4 regions of the Janthinobacterium kumbetense genome follow, and region 4 is predicted to be linked to each of the others. Evidence: predicted binding sites of a transcription regulator. Region 4 holds the regulator's gene; each other region holds the start of a gene.
The links. The regulator sigma-54, encoded in region 4, starts transcription at its own class of promoters, with help from an activator protein. The targets are predictions, from matches to a motif close to TGGCANGNAANCTGCTTT.
Positions count from the first base shown of each region.

Region 1: a site for sigma-54 is predicted at 1,437-1,454, ahead of NCG91_RS20190 (TorF family putative porin). Genes of this name have one in related genera too.
Region 2: a site for sigma-54 is predicted at 2,191-2,208, ahead of adh (aldehyde dehydrogenase). Genes of this name have one in related genera too.
Region 3: a site for sigma-54 is predicted at 2,359-2,376, ahead of pedF (cytochrome c-550 PedF). Genes of this name have one in related genera too.

Region 1 covers NZ_JAMQGR010000008.1:1,809-6,019, forward strand. Annotated here, with positions in the region: gene NCG91_RS20180 (YifB family Mg chelatase-like AAA ATPase) at 1-902, opposite strand, end outside; gene NCG91_RS20185 (accessory factor UbiK family protein) at 1,017-1,265, opposite strand; gene NCG91_RS20190 (TorF family putative porin) at 1,535-2,302, shown strand; gene NCG91_RS20195 (P-II family nitrogen regulator) at 2,314-2,652, shown strand; gene NCG91_RS20200 (ammonium transporter) at 2,664-4,202, shown strand.
Region 2 covers NZ_JAMQGR010000021.1:8,504-12,714, forward strand. Annotated here, with positions in the region: gene NCG91_RS27380 (PQQ-dependent methanol/ethanol family dehydrogenase) at 1-90, opposite strand, end outside; gene NCG91_RS27385 (DUF779 domain-containing protein) at 140-529, opposite strand; gene adh (aldehyde dehydrogenase) at 585-2,105, opposite strand; gene NCG91_RS27395 (beta-propeller fold lactonase family protein) at 2,450-3,406, opposite strand; gene NCG91_RS27400 (TonB-dependent receptor family protein) at 3,611-4,211, shown strand, end outside.
Region 3 covers NZ_JAMQGR010000021.1:13,349-17,559, forward strand. Annotated here, with positions in the region: gene NCG91_RS27400 (TonB-dependent receptor family protein) at 1-919, shown strand, start outside; gene NCG91_RS27405 (substrate-binding periplasmic protein) at 979-1,812, opposite strand; gene pedF (cytochrome c-550 PedF) at 1,838-2,323, opposite strand; gene rtcA (RNA 3'-terminal phosphate cyclase) at 2,454-3,473, opposite strand; gene NCG91_RS27420 (RtcB family protein) at 3,490-4,211, opposite strand, start outside.
Region 4 covers NZ_JAMQGR010000002.1:193,207-197,417, forward strand. Annotated here, with positions in the region: gene NCG91_RS08250 (enoyl-CoA hydratase/isomerase family protein) at 1-705, opposite strand, end outside; gene hpf (ribosome hibernation-promoting factor, HPF/YfiA family) at 834-1,196, opposite strand; gene NCG91_RS08260 (RNA polymerase factor sigma-54) at 1,266-2,744, opposite strand; gene lptB (LPS export ABC transporter ATP-binding protein) at 2,749-3,504, opposite strand; gene lptA (lipopolysaccharide transport periplasmic protein LptA) at 3,504-4,085, opposite strand; gene lptC (LPS export ABC transporter periplasmic protein LptC) at 4,111-4,211, opposite strand, start outside.

The sequences.
Region 1 (4,211 bases), on a different contig from region 4:
CAGTGGGCCAGCGAGATTTCACCTGGCCGCGGCACGTTGCCGCCGCCCACCAGGGCTACGCCGGACGCCGTCTGGTGCGGGGCGCGATAGGGCCGCCGTTTCCAATGTTCCACCTTGAAGTGGCTGCCCAGCGAATGCACGGCCGCCGATTCCAGCGCCTCTTCATCGCTCATGGGCGGCAGCACGCCAGGGAAGCGGCTGGCCAGCATGGTCTTGCCTGCGCCCGGTGGTCCCACCATCAGGATGTTGTGACCGCCCGCTGCCGCCACTTCCAGTGCGCGTCGTGCCTGCAGCTGCCCTTGCACGTCGGCAAAGTCGGGATAGGGAAAAGCGTGCGCTGCCAGCACGGGCTGGTGGCGTTGCAGGGCAGTCTGGCTGGCGTGCCTGGCAAAATGCGCGCAGACCTCGAGCAGGCTGTGGGCGGGATAGATGCAGGCATCGCTGACGAGAGCCGCCTCGTCCGCGTTCGCCTGCGGCAGGATGAAGGCGCGCGGCGTGCCCGACTGGCTGCGCTGCATGGCAAAGGTCATGGCCAGGGCGCCGCGGATGGGACGTAACTGGCCAGACAGCGACAGTTCGCCCGCGAATTCATAGTGCTGTAATTGGTCGCCCGGCAACTGGCCGGAGGCAGCCAGGATGCCCAGTGCGATGGGCAAGTCGAAGCGGCCCGATTCCTTGGGCAAGTCTGCCGGCGCCAGATTGGCCGTGATGCGCCGCGCCGGCATCTCGAAGCCGCAGTTTTGCAACGCGGCACGCACGCGGTCGCGCGACTCCTTCACTTCCGTATCCGGCAGGCCGACTATCGTAAACGAAGGCAAGCCATTGGCAAGGTGGACTTCGACACTTACCTCGGGCGCCTCCATGCCGGCCAGGGCGCGGCTTTTCAGGACGGCCAGGCTCATCAGACTCCCCTGTAGCGCGGACGCGGGCAGGATCAGTCTAGCGCTTGAAAAGGTGTGAGGCTTGAGGTATGCCAGCAAGGTCGCCGATTACGGCGCCCTGCGTGCAGCAGCGGTTCAGGCTTTTGGATCGTTCAGGCGCGTTTCCAGTTCGATCAGGCGCAATTCCAGTGCATCCAGTTTGGCACGGGTCTTGGCCAGCACTTGCGCCTGGATATCGAATTCCTCACGCGTGACGAGATCGAGGCGGGCGAAGCCCTGAGTCATCATCGATTTCACATTTTTCTCGATATCCTTGGCCGGCGAGTTTTCGATGGCTTGATGGATCTTGCCTTGCAAGTCGTTAAAGAAGGTATTCATGTCCATGGTCAGTCCTTTTATGGTGCGGCCTGTGCATCGCACCATTGCGGTGCACAGCGGCGTTAATCTGGTGCGAAACTGGGCGCTTCATTGTGCTTCAGCAGTCCGTTGCCGCATTCCTGGCCGTGTGCAGGGTATGTATGGACGGAAATGCACCTGTCAAGGTGGCAATAGAGCTGGCACGTATTCTGCTAAAGAAGGTATGAACGCTTTGTGATCTCCAGCCAAGATTTTAAACCTCAACCGCTTTAAAAGTTCAATAAAAGGGAATCGCCATGAAGAATCTGTCCAAGAACATGACTTTAGCTGCAGCGTTGACGCTGGCCATGACCGCCTTGTGCGGTAGCGCCATGGCCCAGGATGCAGTGGCGGCGCCTGCTGCGGCCGAAGCGGTACCTGATAACGTGGTGAGCTACAACGTGGCGCTGACCAGCGACTATCGTTACCGCGGCATCTCGCAAAGCCGCTTGAACCCGGCCATCAGCGGCGGTGCCGACTATACCCATAACCCGACGGGCCTGTATGTGGGCACCTGGCTGTCGAGTATCAAATGGATCAAGGACGGCGGCGGCGATACCAATCTGGAATGGGATATCTACGGCGGCAAGCGGGGCGAGATCAGCAAGGATTTTACCTATGACGTGGGCGGCCTGTACTACTTCTACCCATCGAATGGACTGAGCACCAATGCCAACACCTTCGAGCTGTACGGCCAGCTGGGCTATGGCCCCGCGTACATCAAGTACTCGCATTCGACCACCAATCTGTTCGGCGTGGCCGACAGCAAGAACAGCGGCTACCTCGACGTGGGCGCCAACGTCGAGGTGCACGACGGTTACATCTTGAATTTGCACGCCGGGCGCCAGAAGGTAGAACACAACGATTCCCTCAGCTACAGCGATTACAAGATCGGCGTGACCAAGGACTTCGGCATGGCGACCGTTGCACTGGCGGTCGTCAAGGCCAATATCGTATCGCTGGCACCGAATGGCAAGAATCTGGCGAAATCCGGTCTCGTGCTGACCGTATCGAAAACCTTTTAAGCGAGACAGCCATGAAAATGATTACTGCAATCATTAAACCGTTCAAACTGGACGAAGTACGCGAAGCCTTGTCGGCTATCAATGTGCAAGGCATTACCGTCACGGAAGTCAAGGGTTTCGGCCGCCAGAAAGGTCACACGGAACTCTACCGTGGCGCCGAGTATGTCGTTGATTTCTTGCCAAAAACCAAGATCGAAGCGGCCGTCGATGACGCCATTGTCGACCAGGCCATCGAAGCGATCGAAGGCGCCGCGCGTACCGGTAAAATCGGTGATGGCAAGATTTTCGTCTACAACCTGGAACAGGTCATCCGCATCCGTACCGGTGAAACCGGCAACGAAGCGCTCTAAGGGGAATATTGATGCATAAAAATATAACAAAATTGCTAGCCGGGATAGCCTGTCTGTGTGCGTTTGGTGTCGCCACGCCGAGCTTTGCCGATGCGCCCGCCAAGACGGAGGCTGCCACGACCGCGGCCGTCGCCGCTCCGGCCGTGACGCCCGTGCCTGACGCAGCCGCTCCGGCTGCCGCCGCTCCAGCCCCGGCCGCTGCCGCGCCAGCCGCCGCGCCCGTTGCCAACAAGGGCGACACCAGTTTCATGATGATCAGCACATTGCTGGTGATCTTGATGACGATCCCTGGCCTGGCCCTGTTCTACGGCGGCCTGGTGCGCTCGAAAAACATGCTGTCGGTGCTGATGCAGGTGTTCATGGTGTTCGCGCTGGTCATCGTCCTGTGGTGCATCTACGGCTACTCGATCGCCTTCACGGAAAAAACCGCCTTCTTCGGTGGCTTCGACCGCCTGTTCCTGAACGGCATCTGGGATCCGGCCAAGGGCACGTTTGCCGCCGCCGCCACCTTCAGCAAGGGCGTCGTCATTCCCGAGTTCGTCTTCGTTGCTTTCCAGGGCACGTTTGCCGCCATCACCTGCGCGCTGATCGTCGGCGCCTTTGCCGAGCGCGCCAAGTTTGCCGCCGTGCTGGCCTTCGTCGTGCTGTGGTTCACGTTTGCCTACCTGCCAGCGGCCCACATGGTGTGGTTCTGGACCGGTCCTGACCTGATCACCAATGCCGCCACCTCGGCCAGCGAAGCCTTGAAGGCGGGCTGGATCTGGCAAAAAGGCGCGCTGGACTTCGCCGGCGGCACCGTGGTGCACATCAACGCCGCTGTCGCCGGCCTGGTGGGCGCCATCATGATCGGCAAGCGCGTTGGTTACGGCCGCGAATCGATGGCGCCGCACTCGCTGACGATGACCATGATCGGCGCGTCGCTGCTGTGGGTGGGCTGGTTCGGTTTCAATGCCGGTTCCTCGCTGGAAGCGGGCGACGTGGCGGCTTTGGCTTTCGTCAATACCTTGCTGGCAACGGCCGCCGCCACCCTGTCGTGGGTGTTTGGCGAATGGATTTCCAAGGGCAAGCCTTCCATGCTCGGTGGCGCGTCCGGCGCCGTGGCCGGCCTGGTGGCGATCACCCCGGCGGCCGGCTTTGTCGGCCCGATGGGCGGCCTGGTCATCGGCTTGCTGGCCGGTGTCGTCTGCCTGTGGGGCGTGAATGGCCTGAAACGCCTGATCGGCGCCGACGATTCGCTCGACGTATTCGGCGTGCATGGCGTGGGCGGTATCCTGGGCGCCTTGCTGACGGGCGTGTTTGCTGCACCACAACTGGGCGGCCAGGGTATCTTCGACTATGTCACCAACAAGATGTCGGCGGATCCGTACTCGATCGGCCACCAGGTGTGGGTGCAGGCGCAAGCGGTCGGCACCACCATCGTCTGGTCGGCCCTGGTTTCCCTCGTTGCCTATAAACTGGTCGACATCGTCATCGGCTTGCGCGTACCGGAAGAGGAAGAGCGCGAAGGCCTCGATATCACCAGCCACGGCGAGCAAGCATATCATGGCTAAATAGCAATT
Region 2 (4,211 bases), on a different contig from region 4:
TGCCGTGCTGTCGAGCATGGCATTGGTGACATTGCCCACGTCGGCCGCCTGGGCCAGCGATGCCAAACCCAAACCGATGAGTATCCCCATGATTTTTTTCTGCACAATCATCTCCCTCTGTTTTATTAGTATGTGTGTATCAAGTCTTGCGGTGCTCATGCGGCTGGGCATGCAACAGCGCGCACTCTTCATCGGTGAACAGGCGCGAGCGCGTCAAAAAGCGCTTGCCCGTGCCGTTGTCGAGTGAAAACATGCCGCCATTGCCATCGACCACATCGATAATCAACTGGGTATGCTCCCAGTACTCGAATTGCTCGAGTCCCATGTAGAACGGTGTGCCATTCAAATTGCCGAGATAAATGTCGGTGTCGCTGACATCGAACTCGCCCAGCGCGTAGCACATGGGCGCACTGCCGTCGCAGCAGCCGCCCGACTGGAAAAACATCAGCGGGCCGTGACGCTGGCGCAACTTGTCCATCATTTCCAGCGCCGCATCGGTGGCGACCACCCGGGCAATTGCTGCACTCATGGCATCCCTTTCTGCGCGCCGCGCCTGGACTGCAAGCGCGGCGCCTGTTGCCGGTTTAGAAGAAGCCCAGCGCTTTCGGGCTATAGCTCACCAGCAAGTTCTTCGTTTGCTGGTAGTGGTCGAGCATCATCTTGTGGTTTTCGCGGCCGATACCCGATTGCTTGTAGCCGCCGAACGCGGCGTGGGCCGGATACAGGTGGTAGCAATTGGTCCACACGCGGCCCGCCTGGATGGCGCGTCCCATGCGGAAGGCGCGCGAACCGTCGCGCGTCCACAGGCCGGCGCCCAGGCCGTACAAGGTATCGTTGGCAATCGCCAGCGCGTCAGCCTCATCCTTGAAGGTGGTCACGGACACGACGGGTCCGAAGATCTCTTCCTGGAAGATGCGCATCTTGTTATTACCCTTGAACACGGTCGGACGCACGTAGTAGCCGCCTTCCAGGTCGCCCGCCTGCGTATTGCGCTCGCCGCCGGCCAGCACTTCCGCGCCTTCCTGGCGGCCGATGTCGAGGTAGGACAGGATTTTTTCCAGCTGCTCCTGCGACGCCTGGGCGCCGATCATGGTGGCAGAGTCGAGCGGATTGCCCTGCTTGATGGCAGCCACGCGTTTCAAGGCCCGTTCGATGAATTTCTCGTAGATCGATTCCTGGATCAGCACGCGCGATGGGCAGGTGCACACTTCACCTTGATTCAGCGCAAACATCGCAAAACCTTCCAGGCACTTGTCGAAATAATCATCATCGGCATCCATCACGTCTTCAAAGAAGATGTTCGGCGACTTGCCGCCCAGCTCGAGGGTGACGGGAATCAGGTTTTGCGCGGCGTAGCCCATGATCAGACGGCCCGTGCCCGTTTCGCCCGTAAAGGCGATCTTGGCGATGCGCTTGCTCGACGCCAGCGGCTTGCCCGCTTCCAGGCCGAAACCGTTGATGATGTTCAGCACGCCCGGCGGCAGCAGGTCGCCGATCAGCTCGATCAACACCATGATGGAAGCCGGAGTCTGCTCGGCCGGTTTCAAGACGACACAATTGCCGGCCGCCAGGGCTGGCGCCAGTTTCCACACGGCCATCAGGATCGGGAAATTCCACGGGATGATCTGGCCCACGACGCCCAGCGGCTCATGGTAGTGATAGGCATAGGTTTCCGCATCGATTTGTGCGACGGAACCTTCCTGGGCGCGGATGCAACCGGCGAAGTAACGGAAATGGTCGATGGCCAGCGGAATGTCGGCATTCATCGTTTCGCGGATCGGCTTGCCGTTGTCGATGGTTTCCGCCGTGGCGATCAGGCTCAGGTTCTGTTCGATGCGGTCGGCGATACGGTTCAGGATATTGGCGCGCTCGGCAGGCGACGTCTTGCCCCATGCCTCCTTGGCGGCGTGCGCGGCGTCCAGCGCCAGCTCGACGTCTTCCGTCGTGGAACGGGCGATTTCGCAAAACGGCAAGCCCGTGATCGGCGTGATGTTAGGAAAGTATTCACCTTTTACTGGTGCAACGAATTTGCCGCCGATGTAATTGTCATAGCGTTGTTTGAAGGGATTGGCTACGCCCAGTTTGCTGATGTCTGCGAGATTCATGTCGTCCTCTATCGGGTTAATTAGAATGGAAATACTTAATTAAAATCAAACGTCCTGGTACAGATGGGGTGAGTACACGGAGTCTTCCGCAAATGCCGTGCCAGCTCGCCATCCCACTACAAACTTAGCCGGTTTTACCCCCGTTACAAGGGCGTGGCGTCAATCCCGGCCTGCTTTTCAGCGCATGCCCCGGACTTGGGTGGGGGCGTGGCGCTGTTTGCGTTTTGAACAAGGTGGCAGCATCCTGTTCCAATCCGGGCCAGCCCTGCTGTGCCGCCCCGTCGCCGCTGCACAATGGAACAGGTGTACCAGACTGGAACACCTGCGCCTGTGCCATGAAGGAATCAACGAATCACCACGCCCCATGGCAATTCACCCACGGCAATATCGGCCACCTTGCGCGCGCTGGCCGTGTCGATGACGGACACGCTGTTCGAGCGGCCATTCGCCACGTACAGCTTGGCGCCGTCCGGCGTGATGGCCATGTTCCACGGGCGCTTGCCGACGCCAATCGTGGCCGTGACCTGATTGCTGGCCGTGTCGATCACCATCACCGTACCGTCGATACCGTTCGAGACATACACTTGCTTGCCGCCGGGATGGACGGCGATGCCATTCGCATTCTTGCCCGCTGGAATGGTGGCAATCGCCTTGCGTGCGGCCATGTCGATCACGTAGACGGCATTGACCAGTTCGCACGCCACGTAGGCGCGGCCCGAGTCCGGACTGAAACCGATGCCGCGCGGCCGCAATCCCACGGCGATGGAAGCGACCTGGCGGCGTTGCGCCACATCAATGACATCGACTTGCTCCGCCTCTTCCGCGCTGACCAGCAGCCAGCGCCCATCCGGGCTGAAGACGGCGTGTTCCGGATTGCGTCCCTGCACCTTGATATCGGCGAGCAAGGTACCTGTCTGGCCATCGAGCAAGGCCACGCTATTGTTTTCCTCGACGGCAACGGCCACGTGACTACCGTCTTGCGAGGCGCTGACGCCTTCGGGCGACTTGCCCAGTGCCACCGTGCGCACGGGCGCGCCGCCAGCGTTGTCGATCAGCAGCAAAGCGCTGCTGGCGGCATCCGTGACAAACAATTGCCGCCCGGCAGGGTCGGCGGCGATGCCGCGCGGACGCTTGCCTGCGGCGATCTGGCGCACCACCTGGTCGGTCGCCGTGTCGATCACGCTCAAGGTGCCCGACTTTTCATTGGGAACATAGGCAAAGGGAGCGGCCTGGACAGCGGTGCTGGCGAGCGCCGGCAGCAGCCAGCACACCTGGCGCAGGCGCGAGAAGAAGTTGGGCATAATCACCTTTTCAATGGCAAAACGAGGGGAAAGCGCGCCGCATCGGCGCCTCTGACAATTACCGTATGCAAACGCCGTGCCACTGACACGCGTATAATTTCAGCCCACCAATGGAGACATGGCAGGCATATTGCTTGATACACCTACGCAGACCTGTACCGCGCACGCGATCAAGCAGGCTTTTATTCACATTGGAGAATCCGCATGCAGCATCGTTTCCGCCTGAACACCATCGCCAGCCTGTTTGTCGCCGGCAGCGCCACCCTCGCCCCCCATGTCTTTGCCGCCGAGGCAGCTGACCCGGCCAATGGGCAATTCATGGATACGGTGGTCGTCAGCGGCAGCCGCATCGCCCACCCCAGCCAGGAAGTGCCGGCCTCGATCGACGTGGTCGACAGCGCCCGCATCCAGGAGGGCCAAATCCGCGTCAACGCGTCGGAAGCGCTGGCCGCCGTGCCGGGCCTGGTCGTGCAAAACCGCCAGAACTACGCACAAGACTTGCAAATCTCGTCGCGCGGCTTCGGCGCCCGCTCGGCCTTCGGCGTGCGCGGCGTCAAGCTGATCAGCGATGGCATTCCCGCCAGCATGCCCGACGGCCAGGGCCAGGCCACCACCTTCAATCTCGATACGGCCGAGCGCATCGAAGTGCTGCGCGGACCGTTTTCTGCCATCTACGGCAACCATTCGGGCGGCGTGATCCAGCTGTTTTCCAAGGATGGACAAAATCCCCCTTCCGTCGAACTGAATGTGACGGGCGGCAGCTACGGCACCAGCAAGGTGGACTTGACGGCGCAGGGCCAGGCAG
Region 3 (4,211 bases), on a different contig from region 4:
GGATGTCGTTTCCAGCCTCGATCCGTATATCCAGGCGGAATGGCAAGGCGGCCCATGGCTGCTCAGCGCAGGTGTGCGCTACAGCAAGATGAAAGTGGCGGTCGACGACCATTTCCTCAGCAACGGCAACGATAGCGGCAGCCTGGAGTTCAGCCACACGACGCCCGTGCTGGGCCTGCTGTATAAACTGACGCCGAACGTCAACGTCTACGCCAGCGCCGCGCGCGGTTTCGAGGCCCCAACCTTGAACGAACTGTTTTACTCGGGCACAGGCGGCGGCTTCAATTTCAACTTGAAGCCGGCCACCAGCACCAACCTGGAAGCGGGTGTCAAGGCCAGGATCGCCAACAACACGCACGTGAATGCGGCCTTGTTCCAGATCAAGACCAACGACGAACTAGTGGTCGACAAGTCCAGCGGCGGGCGCACCAGCTATCGCAATGGGGGTAAAACCTTGCGCCAGGGCATGGAAGTGTCGCTGGATTCGAACCTGCCATATGGCTTCACGACCAAAGTGGCGCTCACCAGCCTGCATGCCGTGTATGACCAGGCATTTGGCGGCGTGCGCGAAGGCAGCCGCTTGCCGGGCGTACCCAGCGCCAACCTGTTTGCGGAGCTGGCCTGGAAAGATACGCTCGACCGTTTTGGCGCAGCGCTGGAAAGCGTGGCCAGCAACCAGGTCTACGCGGAAGACAGCAACATCGAAAAACCGGCGCCCGGCTACACGGTATTCAATGCGCGCTTCAACGCCAGGCAAAACGTGGGCAATTGGCGCTTCAAGGAGTTTGCCCGCCTGAACAACCTGTTCGACAAGACCTACGTGGGTTCCGTCATCGTCGGCGACAGCAACAAGCGCTACTATGAAGCGGCACCGGGACGTAATTGGTTGCTGGGCGTTAGCGCCCAATATAGTTTCTAAAACTAAAAAGCCCGCGCCTCTTCCGATGCGCGGGCTTTATTGTCATTCAACATGGCCTGCTATGGCCGTGCTTCCTTCACCCCATATTTCTCGAAGATGGCTTTCAATTCGCCGCTGGCCGCCATTTCGTTCATGGCTGCCTGCAGCAACTTGCCCACGTCGAGCTGCTGGCGGCTGACGGCCAGGCCCACGGCCCAGCCCGCACGCGGCAGGCGGGCGAACGCCACTTCGCTCATGGGGAAAGCGGGATCGCTTTTCAGCACCGATTCGATTTCCGAACGGTTGGCCAGCACGGCATCGAGCTTGCCCGTCTGCAATTGCTGCAAGGCTTCGGCTGCCGTGTCGAAGATGCGCACGTCGTCGCGGTACTTGCCATTGTCCTCGCCCAGCATCAGCATGGCCGCGATCGACACCTTTTCCACACCGATGCGCTTGCCGGCCAGCGAGGCGACGCCATCGAATTGCGGCACGGCTTGCGCACTGCGCGCCAGGCGCACGGTTTCCACATAGTATGGCGCGAAGATCTCGACCTTGTCGTTGTCCGCCATCAACTTCTTGTCGACCGGCACATGCAACATCACATCGGCGGGGCCATAACCGAGGTAATGTCCCTTCCACACCATATTGCGCAAATCGTCGTTGAGGTTTTCGCCGGCGGGAAATGGCAGCAAGCTCAGTTTCAGCCCCAGCTTTTTCGCCAGCGCTTCGGCAATATCGATATCGATGCCCGTACCCTTGTCGGAAAACGGCGCGAATTCGTTGTACACAGCCACTTTCAGGCTGCCCGACTGCTGCACTTTTTGCCAGTCGGCGCGCGCCGGCGCGGCGGCGCACAGCGCCAGGCAAGCGAGCGAGATCATCGCGCGCGCGCCCCGGAATTGAAATGAACGCATGGGACTCCTTTGTGATCAGTTCGACTTAATTCGACTCGCGGCGCGTTTCCAGATAGGTCTTGATGGCCCACATGGCTTCCTGGTTGAACACGCCTTCGAACGGCGGCATGTACACGGCACCATTGCGCACTTTACCGTGGCGGATGGTGGTCAGGTAGTAATTGTCCGTTTCCTTGTAGCACGCCTGTTTCTTTGTCTCATTCTTGATACCGAAACAATCGCGGTCCAGCTGGCGCAAGTCCGGCGCGATGCCGCCCGAGATGGCTTCGATGCCGTGGCAGCGGGCGCAATTCTGGTTGTAGGCAGATGTGCCCACCGTCAAGGCCAGTTTGTTGCCCCGATACGGGTTTTGCTCGAGCCATTTGTCACCCACCTTGGGCAAGCCCGTGGTGTCGACGCCTTGCGGCGTGACATTGCCGTGCGCATAGGCATGCGGCAAGGTCAGCAGGGAAGTGAGGGCAACGGCGCCGGCCGCCGCCACGCCGAGCAGGGTACGAATGGAATAGGTCATGCTGGTCTCCTTGGTTTTTTAGTCAATACCAAAGAAGAGCAAATGCCATGCCATGCGTCTATGCCCCACATCCGGCCGCCCATGTATCAATTTGGAACAGCTGCAACACGTAGTTGTATCACCGCGCGCCTCAGGCGGCGGCCACCGTGCAAATGCTGCCGCGCGCCTGCTGCTCGAAAGTAATACGCACGGGCAAAAATCGGGCAATCACCTCCGCATTCGTCAGCGCATGCTGCGACACCTTGTTGCAGCTGAAGGTACCGCCGCCCGCCAGCGCCATGGGCAGCAAGAGCTGGTCGGCCAGATGCTCGCCGACGGCCGCGTCCGTCTTGAGGTAGGCGCGCACCTCGTTCAACAGGCGCTTGGCCACGGACTCGGCCAGCAAGGACTTTTCGCCGAACGAAGTAAATACTTCCGTGACATGCTCATGCTCCAGGGTCAGCAGCAGGACGTTGCCCGGCCCCTGCTCCGCCGGCAAGCCGACGAGACGCAGCTGCTTGCCGCTCCAGCCCATGCCGCTGGCGACACGCTCGAGCTCGCGCTGCGCCACCTGCACATGCACGCCCGCCACCACGCTTTCCGCATACCCCGCCTTCCGTTCGCCGCGCTGCAGCAGTTGAATCGGCTGCAAGCGCCGGCACGGTTGCACGGTGGCCGTCACCTCGCCGCCGCCCGCGGGATGAAAGCCGTAGCGTTGCAGCGCGATCTCCACCTCGGCACCCATCTGCTGCAGGATGCGGCCATACGCGCGCTGCAAAAAATGCACGGGCGGCGCCATGGCATTGTGCGTGCCGCCAGTGATGCGCACGGTGGATGGCCCATCCGCATGCAGCAGGGCCGGCAGCAAGGTTTGCAGCACCAGGGTGCAGCTGCCGGCGCTGCCGATGGCAAAGCGGTAATCGCCGCCGCGCAGGGGGCCGGGAACGAATTCCAGGCTCGACGCGCGCAGCGCCACCGGCGTCGTGCGCGCCCCGCAAATGGCGGTTGCCGCCTGCACGGCCAGCAGATGCTGGCGCAGCAAGCCGGGCTTTTCCCGTCCCGCGCGAATGTTACTCAGCCGAAACGGTTGCCCCGTGATCATCGACAGGCTCAGCGCCGAACGTAAAATCTGTCCGCCGCCTTCGCCTTGCGCTCCATCTATTTCTATCATCTCTGTTTTCTCTCTCTTATCCTTTGACGCAGACGACCTGCTTCAAGATATGCACGACATCGACCAGCTCGCGCTGCGCCAGCATCACCGCATCGATATCCTTGTAAGCCATCGGGATTTCATCGATCACGTTTTCATCCTTGCGGCACTCCACGCCTTGCGTGGCGCGGATCTGGTCATCCAGGTTGAAACGCCGCTTCGCTTCCGTGCGGCTCATCGTGCGTCCCGCGCCGTGGCTGCAGCTATGGAAACTCTCGGTATTGCCTTTGCCCCGCACGATAAAGCTCTTCGCGCCCATGGAGCCGGGAATGATCCCCAGTTCGCCCGCGCGGGCCGACACGGCGCCTTTGCGCGTGATCAATACATCCTTGCCGAAGTGGTGCTCCTTCTGCACATAGTTATGGTGGCAGTTGACGGCCTCCACGTGCGTCTGGAACGGTTTATGGATGACCGTGCGCACGGCGGCGATCAAGTTCTGCATCATCACTTCGCGGTTGTTGCGGGCGAAACGCTGGGCCCAGCCCACCGCTTCCACGTAATCGTCGTAATGCTGCGTTCCCTCGGCCAGGTAAGCCAAATCCTGGTCGGGCAGGTTGATGAAGTGGGTGCGCATATCCTGCTTGGCCAGTTCGATGAAATGGGTGCCGATGGCATTGCCCACGCCGCGCGAACCGGAATGCAGCATGAACCATACGGAACCCTGCTCGTCGAGGCACACTTCGACGAAATGGTTGCCGC
Region 4 (4,211 bases):
GCGCGCCGTGGCCAGGGGAGAAACGCCTGCCTCGGCCTGGAATGGCGCCGCCAGCGCCTTGATGGCCACCGGCAAGGCCTCGCCCGGCGTCGATTCAAACAGGTCCAGCAGCGCCCCCATCTGTGCTTCGGGCAGGTAGACATCGGCCAGGCCCGTGTACAGGGCGTCGGCCGCGTTGATCGTCAAGCCCGTCAAGCCCACGTACAGGCCCAGCTGGCCAGCCAGGCGGGACAGGAAATAACTGCCGCCCACGTCCGGGAACAGGCCGATATTGACTTCCGGCATGGCCATGCGCGTGCGGCCCGTCACGATGCGCAAGCGGTTGCCTGGCCCGGCTTGCGCCACGCCCATGCCGCCGCCCATCACCACGCCATCCATCACGGCGATATACGGTTTCGGGTAGAAATGAATTAAATGATTTAAAGCATATTCTTCCGTAAAGAAATCTTCCAGCAAGGCGCTGCCGCCTTGCGGCGTGGCCAGACCCGCATCGTAAAAGAAACGGATGTCGCCGCCGGCGCACAGGGCCTTGTCGCTGCTGGAGCGGATCACGACGGCGTCCACCTGCGGATCGTCGCGCCAGGCCAGCAGGGCCGCGCTCAGCGCGCGCACCATCTCCAGCGACAGGGAATTCAAGGCTTTCGGACGGTCGAGCACGATGTGCCCGGTGCGGTTGCGGATGGAAGTCTGGACGAAGTCGCTCATGGCAGGCAGGAAAGAAGTGAAAGTGCGAATATTCTAATGCCTGCGCGGGGAACATTGCGTTCCGCTGGGCGCAAAAAAGGGCGCAATGTGCGCCCTTAGTTGATCACAACTGCTGGAAGCGGGTGGCCTTAGACGGCGACGACGGCTTCTTCCTCGGAGTTGTCTGGCAGATGCTTGATCGCCTCTTTACCGTGCCCTTGCACTTTGGTTTTGTATTTCATCACTTGCCTATCGAGCTTGTCGATCAGGGTATCGATCGCGGCGTACAGGTCGTGCGCCAAGCTTTCCACATAGACAGTCTTGCCGCTCAAACGCAGGTTGACTTCAGCCTTTTGACGTTTTTCTTTCTCTTTGAGGTTATCCACGGTCAGAATCACGGCGATATCGATGACTTGATCGAAATGACGTTTCACGCGCTCCAGCTTCGTTTGTACGTATTCACGGATGGCTGGTGTCACTTCGAGATGATGTCCGCTGATGGTGAGATTCATACACACTCCTAAAGATGATCGGGTTCGTGCGGTCCATCCTATCCGGCCCGCAGAGGAACCGAAAAAAACTTACAAACACTTACGCAGGCTCACTGGCGGAATTTTTAATGCTTCCCGGTATTTGGCAACAGTACGTCGCGCAATCACCATGCCTTGTTCCCCCAGCATGTCCGCAATCTTACTGTCGGATAAAGGATTTTTAGGGTCTTCTGCTCCTGTCAGTTGCACGATCAATGCCCGTATCGCCGTCGATGACGCTTCGCCCCCCGCTTCGGTGGCGACGTGGCTACCAAAGAAATATTTCAACTCGAACATGCCGTGCGGGGTCAGCATGTACTTTTGAGTTGTTACCCGCGAGATAGTACTCTCGTGTAAACCCAGTGTATCAGCTATTTCACGGAGCACAAGGGGGCGCATGGCAACGGCCCCATGCGAGAAAAAGTTCTTTTGTCTTTCTACTATCGCCTGCGCCACGCGCAGGATCGTGTCGAAGCGCTGGCGCATATTCTTGATCAGCCACTTGGCTTCCTGCAACTGTGCGCCCATGGCGCCCTCCCCCTTGCCCTGCTTGAGCAAGTTGGCGTACATGGCGTTGACGCGCAGGCGCGGCATGACGTCGTTGTTCAGGGTGACTTGCCAGCCATTGCGCGCGCGCTTGACGACGACGTCGGGCACCACGTAATCGGACACGTCCGAGGCGAACACGGCGCCCGGATGCGGATTGCACTGGCGAATCACCGTCTGCGCTTCGCGCAAGTCTTCATCGTCGCAATCGAGGGCTTTTTTCAGCTTGTTGAAATCGCGCTGGGCAAACCAGGCCAGGTGCTTTTCCACGATCACGAGGGCCATGCGCCGCGTCACCATGGCGATGTGCGGCAAGCGCTTGATTTGCAGAGCCAGGCATTCGGACGCGTTGCGCGCGCCCACGCCCGGCGGATCGAAACTTTGCAGCAGCGACAAGGCCGTGCGCATCTCGTCGGCGTCGATTTCCAGCTCTTCCGGCAGGCGCGCCAGGATGTCGTCGAGCGACTCTTCCAGGTAGCCATTGTCGTCGAGCGCGTCGATGATCAGCTCGACCAGCGCGCGGTCGCGCAATTCGAGCACCGTCACGCGCATCTGCTCCATCAGGTGTTCGCGCAGAGTGCAGTGATGGGCCTCCAATTGCGGACGCGAATCTTCGTCGTCGGGCGCCTTGCCCCGGCTCGCCTCACTCCAGTCGCTGTCGCCGCCATCCGCGGCGGCCGGGCTGTCGCCCCCCTCGCCGTCAAACGCTTCCGCTTCGGCCGGCGCTGCGGGCGCCTCCTGGCCTGGTGGCTGGGGCGGCGCTTCGGCCGGTGCGGCCGTGGAGCTCAAGGCCCCGTCGGACAGCAGGCGCAGCGAGCGGTCGAGCGGATCGTCGAGGCGTTCGAGCAAGGGATTGTCCGTCAGCAATTGCTCGAGTTCCTGGTGCAATTCCAGAGTAGACAATTGCAACAGGCGTATCGATTGCTGCAACTGCGGCGTCAGTGCCAGGTGCTGCGAAGTGCGCAGCTGCAATGATTGTTTCATTGGCTTACATGCGGAAGTGTTCGCCCAGATAGACCCGGCGTACCGACTCGTTCGCAATGATGTCGTCGGGGCGTCCCGACGCCAGCACCGAGCCCTGGTTGATGATGTAGGCGCGGTCGCAAATACCCAGCGTCTCACGCACATTATGATCGGTAATCAGCACGCCGATATTGCGCTCCTTCAAGAAACGCACGATGCGCTGGATCTCGATCACGGCGATCGGATCGACGCCGGCGAACGGCTCGTCGAGCAGCACGAAACGGGGATCGGTGGCCAGCGCGCGGGCGATTTCCACGCGGCGGCGTTCGCCACCGGACAGGGACAGCGCCTGGTTCTCGCGCAGCTTTTCAATCTGCAAGTCGGCCAGCAATTTATCCAGCCGCTCCTCGATCTCGGCCTTCGTCAGCGGACGGCCTTCGACGGTCTGGATTTCCAGCACGGCGCGGATATTGTCTTCCACCGTCAGCTTGCGGAAGACGGACGCTTCCTGCGGCAGGTAGGACAGGCCCATCTGCGCGCGGCGGTGGATCGGCAGGCTGGAGATATCCACGCCGCTGATATCGATGCTGCCGCCATCGGACGGCACCAGGCCGACGATCATGTAGAACGAGGTGGTCTTGCCGGCGCCGTTCGGGCCCAGCAAGCCCACCACTTCGCCGCATTCGACTTGCAGCGAAACATCATGCACGACTTGCCGCTTGCCATAGGTTTTTTGCAGCCCGCGAACGATCAGGGTGCTGCCGCAACGTGTATTTTCCATTATTTCTTTCCTGGCGCGGGCGTGGCCGGCGCTTTCTCCGCTGCCGGCGCCTTGGTCTTCGGCTGGATCACCATGCGCACGCTGCCGCCATCGGCGGTGCTGGTGCCGCTGTTGGAATTTTCCATCGCAAATTCTTCCTTGCGGCTGTCATACGAGATGAAAGCGCCATTGGCCACATCGGTGACTTTCGCGCCTTCCAGGCGCGTCAGCTTGGCTCTGGAAAACAGTTTCACCACTTCCGTCTTGTTGTCGTATTCCACGCGCTCCGCTTCGCCTTCGACCCACAGGTCGCCCGCGCCATCGCGCTTCTGGCGGAAGGTCGCAAGCTTGCCGGGATCGGCCCAGAAGGTGATGAACTGGTAGCCTTGCGGGTCTTCCGTGATCAGGGCCCGGCCCGCCTTCATGGTCAGGGTCCCCTTGACCAGCACGACGTCGCCCGTCAGGGTGCGCACCTGCTTGACGTCATCGACGTGGCCGCTGCGTGCCGTGATGACGGCTTCCTTCTCGGAATCGGCCTTCTCGGCATGCGCCACGCCCATGATGGCCAGCGAAAATACGGTCAACAGCAAGATGTTCTTCATAGTATGGTTTCCTTGTTTCATTCTGTCATTTTGCCGCCGCGGCCGGGCGCGGTTTCGGCGGGAGGACCATGCGCAGCGCATTCTGCACTTCCACCACGCCGGTGGCGTTATTCGCCTTCATGCCGA